3 regions of the Paenibacillus sp. FSL P4-0176 genome follow, and region 3 is predicted to be linked to each of the others. Evidence: predicted binding sites of a transcription regulator. Region 3 holds the regulator's gene; each other region holds the start of a gene.

Region 1 (3,285 bases), 160 kb from region 3:
TCCCAAATCTTGTCCCGAAGGGGAGAGTCCAGCGGAAGTTTCTTCGACAGATTAACCAGCGTCACGAATACAGCATCCCGACTGCTGCACACTTCACGCTGCAATGTAACAAGGGAGAGCATGCTGCTCAGGTTGCCGCCAGCTTCCTGGTACTGGTCTTTAACAAAGGAAGTCACGCCATCATAAAGCGCTTGTTCTTCGGGCGATAGTTGCAGATTCACGTTGGAGACATTCCGTTTGGTAAATTGAACAGGGCCTTCGCCGCGGCGGTTACGAATCATGACTTTGGATAACTCGTTCTTAAGCTGTTCCTGATTTTTCGGAACCCGTTTGTCTACAACAAAGTTGGCCGCAAAGTCACCCTGACGACCCAGTTGACCGGGCTTCAGCAGGTTGATCAGATTGAACAATTCACTCATATCGTTCTGCACAGGTGTAGCTGTGAGCAGCAGACAATACTTTTTGCGCAATTTGAGCATGAATTGATAGTTGGTTGTTTTCTTGTTTTTGAGTTTATGAGCCTCGTCAATAATAATCATGTCGTAGTCGGTATTCAGCAGCATATCTTTATGCGGGTCACGTTTGGCTGTATCCATGGAAGCAACAACCACTTCATTCTGCCAGGAATAGGCCTTTTTCTGGGCAATAGCAGGGATGCCAAATTTTGAATTCAACTCCCGTACCCATTGCAGTACAAGAGAGGCTGGCACGAGAATGAGTACCTTGGATACGAGACCCCGAACCATATATTCTTTCAGAATGAGACCGGCTTCAATGGTTTTGCCAAGACCCACCTCATCGGCGAGAATGGCCCGGCCTGACATTTCAAATAATACTCTGCGTGCAGTGTCCATCTGGTGAGGGAGTGGAGTGAGACCTTGTAGATGCTTGAGACATTGGATCTCGTCAAAATTGGGAATCAGGTTGGTCTCTTCGGCTTGAATGCCGAGTTGGAAGAGTCGATAATCCCCCCAAGGACCTCCTTTATCCAGTCGTGATTCCAATTGATTAATCCAGGTCCGATCAAATTCCAACGGAACGGGTAGCTCGGCTACAGGTTGATTCATGTGGTGCGGGTTTTTCCGGTTCATGGTGTTTCCTCCCCTGCCATACGTGATGACGTTTTATTCGTAGGTAATAGTATGGACGAATGAGAGTCAGTTCATAACTATATAAGTTGAACTACATTTTATTTGCACGAACACTACGATGACAGAACAACCTTCCAATCGCTGTTATCCCCAGATTTCTTTGATTCCCTTTTCTGGAGGGGGAAATCCGGGGATAGCGTATGCTTTCGATGCAGCTTTCTTTCAGAAAGCTTTTAGGCGAACGCTTCGCTTTTTCAGGTTTTTTCTGTCCTCTCCGTTGACGTGCAAATGATTAGTTTAACTTATATTGAACCCAGAAATTTAGTAAAGGCACATGTTTTTTCTGTGCCAAAAAATTCACTGATGTCGTATTCATGCGTATGAGGGTGTGTGAAGAAGCTTGTCCGTGTATAGGGAGTCTATAAAATAAGGTCTGTGATAAAAGTCGCATGGAAAATCAATATATGGTGTAATATACTGTTTTTATATCACTATATGTGGTGTTTCGTCATAATTTACTTTTATAGTGAAAATGGAGCTTTATGCCGGGGAGGTTGAATGTAGCGATGAAATCGAACCAACGATCGTACCAATTAGAAGGACTTAGCGAAAAAATATTCCTGGACCGATACGCCTGGAAGGACGCTGATTCGAATCATGCCAAGGTCGGAGATGTGGTATTGGTATTAACGAAGGATGATCCGAAGTTCCCAACCAAGGAAGTGGGCGAAATCATAGAACGTCAGGGTCAGCTTGTACAGGTAAGGACTCGAAGCGGAGAGATGATTGAGACAAACGTGGAGAAATTGACACTCAACATAGAAAAAACACCGGAAGAGATGTGGGACCGTCTTGCCAAAGCGATGGCTTCTGTCGAATCCACAGCCGATCAGCGGGCAACGTGGGAGTCCAAGTTCCGCTCCGTGTTGGAAGATTGGAAGTTAGTACCCGGAGGCCGCATTGCTGCGGGCGCGGGGGCAAGCGATGAGCTGACACTTTTCAATTGTTATGTCATTCCGTCTCCGCAAGACAGTCGGGGTGGCATCATGAAGACTTTGACCGAGATGACGGAAATTATGGCACGTGGGGGAGGTGTAGGTATTAATTTGTCCTCTTTGCGTCCTCGCCGAGCGGTGGTGAAAGGTGTCAACGGATCATCCAGCGGTTCCGTATCGTGGGGCGGATTGTTCAGTTATACGACTGGACTGATTGAACAGGGCGGAAGCCGCCGGGGTGCGCTCATGCTGATGATGAATGACTGGCATCCGGATGTGCTTGATTTTATTACCGTGAAACAAACGATGGGGCAGGTGACCAATGCCAATCTGTCTGTATGTGTGAGCAACGCATTTATGGAGGCTGTCAAGCAGGACGGAGATTGGGATTTGGTTTTCCCCGATACGAACGATCCGGACTACGACATCGAGTGGAACGGGGATATGCAGCAATGGAAAGCCGCAGGTCATGCGGTGGTGCACTATCGTACACTGAAGGCGCGCGAAATCTGGCATACCATTATTGAATCAGCCTGGAAATCTGGAGAGCCCGGTGTGGTATTCATGGAGTACTACAACCAGATGTCCAACAGCTGGTACTTCAATCCGATTAACTGTACTAATCCTTGCGCAGAACAGGGTCTGCCTGCCTGGGGTGTATGTAATCTGTCTGCGATCAATCTGTCCAAATTCTACGATGAAACAAATCATGATGTGGCATGGGATGAACTGGCGGAAACCACTCGTATCTCGGCTAGATTTTTGGACAATGTCATCGATGCAACACCATATCATTTTGAGGAAAATAGACTGAATCAGCAGCGTGAACGCCGGGTTGGGCTTGGCACCATGGGACTGGCAGAGCTGATGATTAAGCTGCGTATTCGATACGGCAGTCCTGAATCTCTTGTTTTTCTGGATAGACTGTATGGATTCATGGCGAAGGAGGCCTATCTGGCATCGGCAGAGATTGCAGCAGAGAAGGGAGCTTTTCCAGCTTTCGAAGCTGAACCGTATTTACAGAGTGGATTCATGAAAAACATGGTTGCGACGTACCCTGAAGTGGGAGAGGCCATCCGTAAACAGGGCATTCGAAATGTCACACTGATCACACAAGCGCCAACGGGAAGTACAGGTACGATGGTGGGCACATCAACAGGTATTGAGCCGTATTTCGCCTTCAAGTATTTCCGTCAAAG
Region 2 (3,285 bases), 2.8 Mb from region 3:
TCCCAGCTCAATGTTCTTGCCCGTCGCAATCCCGGCATAGAGATACACGGTATTCTCAATGGTGCCTACCAGATCAAACGGATCATCATGTATAACCGTTTTACCTGCTTCATTAGTGTTGAAATTCATCATATTATTCAGCAAGGAAAGCAGAATATTGCCGCTTGTCTCAATCATGTTCACATATTCGGACTGCTCCTCAGGCATATCCGGTGTGCGCATCAGATCTGTCAGTCCCAAAATACCGTTCAAAGGATTGCGAATCTCGTGACTCATTAGCTTCAACATCTGTGTTTTGGTCATAGCCTCAGATTCGGCACGTTCTTTCTCTGCCTGGAGCTGTTCTTGCATTTGTTCCGAATCACTCAATTTCTGCTCCTGAACATGCAACGTGCTTTCCAGATCAACAACATAACCCAGGAATACAGCCATCGCCTTCAGTGTCTTCATATCGGTTTCGCTGATCACATAACCAGGATCATCCATCAGACAGATGGTGCCAAATGTTTCGCCCGATCTTCTCATAATAGGCACGCCCACGAAGAAGCGATTGCCAAGTCCGCTCGTAACGCCCATGGATCGTGTCATCGGATGTTCACATGTATCCGGGATCGTAAGCACGTTACCGTTGTCTCTTAATACCAGGCTGCAATATGAATCCGTAAATGGAAGTGCACTGCCTTTAACAACTAACTCTTCCGTACGATTAAAGGCCTCCAAAATGACATTGGTCACCCCGTCATTCGTGGCAACAAAGATGGTATTGACCTTCAATATACCGCTTAATACGTCTACGATATGGGCCGCAGCTTCCTTTATATCTTCATAGAAGCCTCTTGTAATGCCTTCTGCCGTCCCCATGATTCACCCCTCTTATCTTAGCTGCACTTTCAAATCTGTATTTCAGAATGTTTAATCACGTACAGGGGTCATCAAAAATCCGAATAGCTGTCACAATCTATACTTATATGATTAACACCGTAGAAGTATAAGAGAATCATACTCCCTGCCTATTGCCATTTGTGGACAAAAGCAGGTCTTAAACGGATGGTTTAACGACCGCGAATTCATTGCAACTCGCCTTTTCAGCTTGATTAAAGTCCATCTTGTCCGACTTCGGATATTATACTTGCAGAATAACTAGAAATTATACGCTTCCGCTCAGACTTTGGGAACCTTTATCCGCAGCAATTAAAGGAAAGTCCACTTTGTTCAGTAAGCTGTGTGATCATTATCACACCCAAAAAACCACATATAGTTTATAAATGGATAAGACGAATCTACATATAGTATTTAACGTGAATTAAATGATAACCAAAATCATTTTAGGAGGAACCTTACATGAACATGCTTGAGTATGCCACCCCACCGGCATCCGATCTATTATCCGACCTGGGAAGACGAATTATTGGCGCAGAAGACGCCGATACGCTGAGGGAAAATGCGAATCTGAACGGGGATTCCTTCAGTGGTAAGATGAGCAGGCTCGGTTCGGAGACCGCCAAGTGGCATGCTCTGCGTCATGTATTGCCGGAAGAGCTTGCCCAAGCTGTGGAGAATGGGGATCTGTATGTACACGATCTGGATCAGTATGCACTTGGAACGACCAACTGTATCTTTATCCCGTTTGACCGTCTCCTTGCTGCGGGTTTCAACACAGGTAACGGATCGGTTCGCACACCTCAGACGATCATGTCTGCCATGGCTCTGGTTGCGATCATCTTCCAATCCCAGCAGAACAGTCAATATGGCGGTGTATCGGCCAATAAAATTGACTGGGATCTGGCCCCTTATGTACAGCGATCGTTCCGCAAACACTACCGCAAAGGGCAACGGCTCTTTGGTGAAAATGTTCTGATCGGGGATGAACAGCTTCATCTGGATAGCATCGAAGCGAAGAATCAATGTCCGCGGGCATATGCCTTCGCCTATGAAGAGACTGAATTGGAGACAGGACAAGCTGCTGAATCACTGATTCATAACCTGAATACGATGAGCAGCCGGGCGGGTGGTCAGATTCCATTTACTTCACTGAACTATGGATTATGTACTTCTGCGGAAGGACGGTTGGTATCACGCTCGTTGCTGGAAGCAACCATTCGTGGTCTGGGCAACGGGGAGACTCCCGTGTTCCCTCAACATATTTTCCAATGTAAACAGGGGATCAATCAGGCTCAAGGAGAGCCGAACTATGATCTGTTCCGGCTCGCAGTCAGCTGTTCATCCCGGCGGATGTATCCTAACTTTGTCAATGTGGATGCCTCTTTCAATCTGCCTTTCTATCATCCGGAAGATCCGGATACGATCATCGCAACCATGGGATGCCGCACACGTACACTGGCTGACCGGTTTGGTCGCAATCGTCAAAGTGGTAAAGGTAATCTGTCCTTCAACACCATTAACCTCGTGAAGCTCGGCATCCGGTTTGGCATCTGCCAAGGTGCAAGAGCTGTCGCTGACCGAGCCGGATTCTATACTGCTTTGGAGTCAGTTATGCATAATGCCGCTTCCGGCCTGTTACACCGCTACCGAATTCAGACATTGCAGCCTGCCAAGGCATCGGACTTCATGATGCGGGAGGGTGTATGGGAAGGTGGAGAACAGCTTGGCCCGAACGAGCCGGTTGCCGAGCTGTTAAAGCATGGAACATTATCTCTTGGTTTTATCGGTCTCGCGGAATGTATGACAGCTCTCTATGGGCGCCATCATGGGCAGGACCCTCATGTACATCGCGAAGCGCTCAACATTATTCGGACCATGAGAGAGTTCTGTGACCGGATGAGCGAGCAGCATAACTTGAATATCACACTGTTTGCCACACCTGCTGAAGGGTTGTCCGGCAAATTCACGAAGATCGACAGAGAGCGTTATGGCATTATTCCCGGAGTGAATGATCGGGAGTATTATACGAATTCATTCCATATCCCGGTCTACCACACGCTTCCAGCATATCGGAAGATTGAACTGGAGGCCCCATTCCACACTTTATGTAACGCGGGTGCGATCTCCTATGTGGAGCTTGACGGAAACGTTCGGGCCAACACCGCAGCTTTCCTGCGAATTGTACAGTATGCACTGGCGCAGGATATCGGTTATTTCTCCATTAATCATCCAATTGATCGCTGCCCTGCATGTGGTTATGAAGGCGTCATTGGGGATGTATGCCCAAACTGTGGAGCCCACGAGAACCATGTACACTTCCAGCGGTTACGTCGCGTAACTGGCTATCTGACCGGAGATTACAAAGTACGCTTCAATGCTGCAAAGCAGGCCGAAGTGCGGGAT
Region 3 (3,285 bases):
GACCATTTCGGGAGGCTCGACGATCGCGAGCGACGGTACGGTTACAGTAGGCGGCAAAGACGCGCATGTGAACCTGCCAAACGGCAACCGTGTGGATATCCATGGCGGATCGAAGATACGGAGCGGCGGAGCGGTTGTGATAGGACCGAGCGGCGCAAAAGTTAGCTTAGATAACGGCATGTCGCTGAACATCCGTGAGGGTACGGAGCTGGCGGTTGATGACGCCACCCCACTGGGCTTCCTCGTGATATCGGGCAATCCTTTCAGGGATGCCAACATGGACGACTGGTTCTACAGCTATATAAATTTCGCCTACACATACGATCTTTTCAACGGCACGACGTCCACAACGTTCTCACCCGGCACCGCAATGACACGTGCAATGTTCGTGCAGGTACTGGCCAATCTTGAGAACGTAAACCTCTCCAGCTACACGAGTTCCCGCTTTAACGACGTGACGGACGGGCAATGGTACACCGCGGCAGCTGAGTGGGCGGCCGAAAAAGGCATAGTCAACGGTACAAACGCAAACCTGTTTGACCCCAATTCACCGATGACGCGCGAGCAGATGCTGGTGATACTATACAACTACATGAAGTACAAGGGCTATGAGCTGCCTGAAAGCCACGCTAAGTCCTTCACGGACGAGAGTGAGATCAGCTCTTGGGCGTTGGAGGCCGTTCAGGCGCTGCGGGGCACCGGCATTGTAGTAGGCAAGCCGGACAACTTCTTTGCTCCCAAAGCCACCGCCACCCGTGCCGAAGTAGCCACGATCTTTGTAAGATTCGTCGAATATCTGGCTGACTGAAAGCGTATACAGAAAAATGGAGACCCTACCGACTGGACAATATCCAGCCGGTAGGGTCTCCTTGTTTTCAAACTGTACTTTTTTTGACAACTCCACAGTCAGGACTTTAAACCCTCTATTTTTGCATCTAGAATATTCATCCCCAAGTCCAAAAAATTCTAATTAATTAATGCATGTTTTGATTTATTTCACGCACAAAAAAACGCCATCACAATAATGTGATGGCATTCTTGATTATGGAGCCTAGGGGGATCGAACCCCTGACCTCATCGCTGCCAGCGATGCGCTCTCCCAGCTGAGCTAAGGCCCCAGGATATGAAATAGATAACTTGTCCAACACTGCTACGTTCCACAGGCGACTCCTATATCATATAAAATCCAGCTTTCGCTGTCAATCACTTTCTCAAGATCCAAAGTGATTGGAGAAGAACAACCGATTTCTCTGGTACACACGGACTGGAACTCCAGACTGCTCTTCTCCCTTTACCAACTTCACTAATCCTCCAGATCGTCTTTGGACAACAGGGATTTCAGTTCTTTCATGAACATATTGATATCTTTGAACTGGCGGTATACCGACGCAAAACGGACATACGCCACTTCATCGACTGGAAACAACTGTTCCATCAACAGCTCACCAATCTGGCGACTCTCAACTTCAGCATCGGCTGTATTACGCAGAGATTTCTCCACTTCAGATACCATCATCTCCAGGGTCTCTACGGAGACTGGACGTTTCTCACAGGCACGAATAAGCCCACGGAGAATTTTGTCCCGGCTGAACTCTTCACGACTGCCATCTTTCTTAATGACGATCAGTGGAGTCTCCTCAATCATCTCAAACGTTGTAAATCTTCGGGCACACTGCTCACACTCACGGCGACGACGAATGGATTTTGCTTCGTTGGCCGGACGCGAATCAAGCACTTTGGTACCCATATAACCGCAATAAGGACACTTCAAAACAGATCACTTCCCACGTTTTACTTTTTACCACATATTCCCTGTACTGATTTTGTAATGAAAAACGCATTGCCGACACATAATACTTTTACCAACCCGCGAGGAGGTGAACAGCAATGGCACAAAGCAATGGTAACTCCAACAACTTGGTGGTAACTAAAGCTTCCGCAGCACTCGAGCAAATGAAATATGAAGTTGCTCAAGAACTCGGAATCAGCATCCCACAAGACGGATACCAAGGTAACATGACTTCTTACGAGAACGGTTCGATCGGTGGATACATCACGAAGCGTCTGGTAACAATTGCAGAACAGCAATTGGCAGGTCAATACCAATAATATCTGCATCGTAATACGCTACACAGAGGAGCATGGAGCGGCCGGTGAATAACCGGCCTGCTCTGTGCTTCTACTTATATACTTAGAACGTATTATAGATCTTTACATACTGATTATAATAGTAAATGACTCTTTGTACATAGTGACGCGTCTCACCAAACGGAATATCTTTCACCGTATCGAACGAGCCATCCCATACACCATCTCTAAGCCAACTGTTTACTTTGCCTGGACCCGCATTATAGGCAGCGATCATAACTGCTTCATTGCCATCAAATTGATCGGACAGATTCCGCAGATACCATGTGCCTAACTGAATATTTCGTTCTGGCTCGTGCTTTAATTCCTCCAGCGAAGTGTCGGGAATTTTGGCTTGTTCCAGTATCCAGTTCGCCGTGTCCGGCATCAGTTGCATGAGCCCAATGGCACCTCGTTTGGATTCCTTGCTTGTCTTAAAATTGGTCTCCACCTTGATAATGGAAGCAATCAGAAACGGATCAACCTCATAACTCTGAGATTGGGCACGGATCTCTTCCTTATAATGTATGGGATAGAACCATGCCATCCAGTTTGTATTCAGAAATAACACCATTACAAAGGAAACAAACATCAACAGCAATACACGTTTCTTACGCAATATTCTCATAACAAACCCTTACGCTGTAGATATGAGTCAATTTGCTGTTCCGTCGCAGACCATAAGCCGCTGTTATCGATAACAATGTCTGCCAGCTGTTTTTTGCGCTCAATATCCATCTGTACATCCATTCGAGCCTCAGCCTGTGCTGCAGTCATTCCATCCCGACTCATCAAGCGATCTCGTTGCACCGATCTCGGGACATATACAACCATGACTTCCTCAAAACCGTCCTCCAGACCTGATTCGTAGAGCAAAGGAATATCAGATACCACAAGTTTATCCGGATGTTGCAACGCGTATGCAGCAGCCCGTTCGCGCATCTCTTTTCGGATCGCCGGATGTGTGATAGCCTCCAATGCCTTTCGTTCCTCTGGTTGTTCGAAAACAATACTCCCAAGCTTTTTCCGATCCATTGTTCCATCTTCGTTCAGTATGGCTTGTCCAAACCGCTTAACAGCGGCGGCCAACACGGGATGCCCAGGCATCATAACTTCCCGGGCAATAACGTCTGCATCGATGAGCAACGCTCCCTTACT

Evidence for each region. Region 3 encodes NrdR, which represses ribonucleotide reductase genes. Its sites were predicted from a motif close to AACACNATATATNGTGTT; they were not measured.
Region 1: a site for NrdR is predicted at 1,579-1,596, ahead of MKY95_RS11405 (adenosylcobalamin-dependent ribonucleoside-diphosphate reductase). Genes of this name have one in related genera too.
Region 2: a site for NrdR is predicted at 1,277-1,294, ahead of MKY95_RS30875 (anaerobic ribonucleoside triphosphate reductase). Genes of this name have one in related genera too.

Annotation. Positions count from the first base shown of each region.
Region 1 covers NZ_CP150242.1:2,445,911-2,449,195, forward strand. Annotated here, with positions in the region: gene MKY95_RS11400 (SNF2-related protein) at 1-1,091, opposite strand, end outside; gene MKY95_RS11405 (adenosylcobalamin-dependent ribonucleoside-diphosphate reductase) at 1,658-3,285, shown strand, end outside.
Region 2 covers NZ_CP150242.1:6,757,127-6,760,411, forward strand. Annotated here, with positions in the region: gene MKY95_RS30870 (histidine kinase dimerization/phospho-acceptor domain-containing protein) at 1-861, opposite strand, end outside; gene MKY95_RS30875 (anaerobic ribonucleoside triphosphate reductase) at 1,342-3,285, shown strand, end outside.
Region 3 covers NZ_CP150242.1:2,285,622-2,288,906, reverse strand. Annotated here, with positions in the region: gene MKY95_RS10685 (S-layer homology domain-containing protein) at 1-808, shown strand, start outside; tRNA gene MKY95_RS10680 (tRNA-Ala) at 1,046-1,118, opposite strand; gene nrdR (transcriptional regulator NrdR) at 1,304-1,771, opposite strand; gene MKY95_RS10670 (alpha/beta-type small acid-soluble spore protein) at 1,888-2,109, shown strand; gene MKY95_RS10665 (lytic transglycosylase domain-containing protein) at 2,192-2,755, opposite strand; gene coaE (dephospho-CoA kinase) at 2,752-3,285, opposite strand, start outside.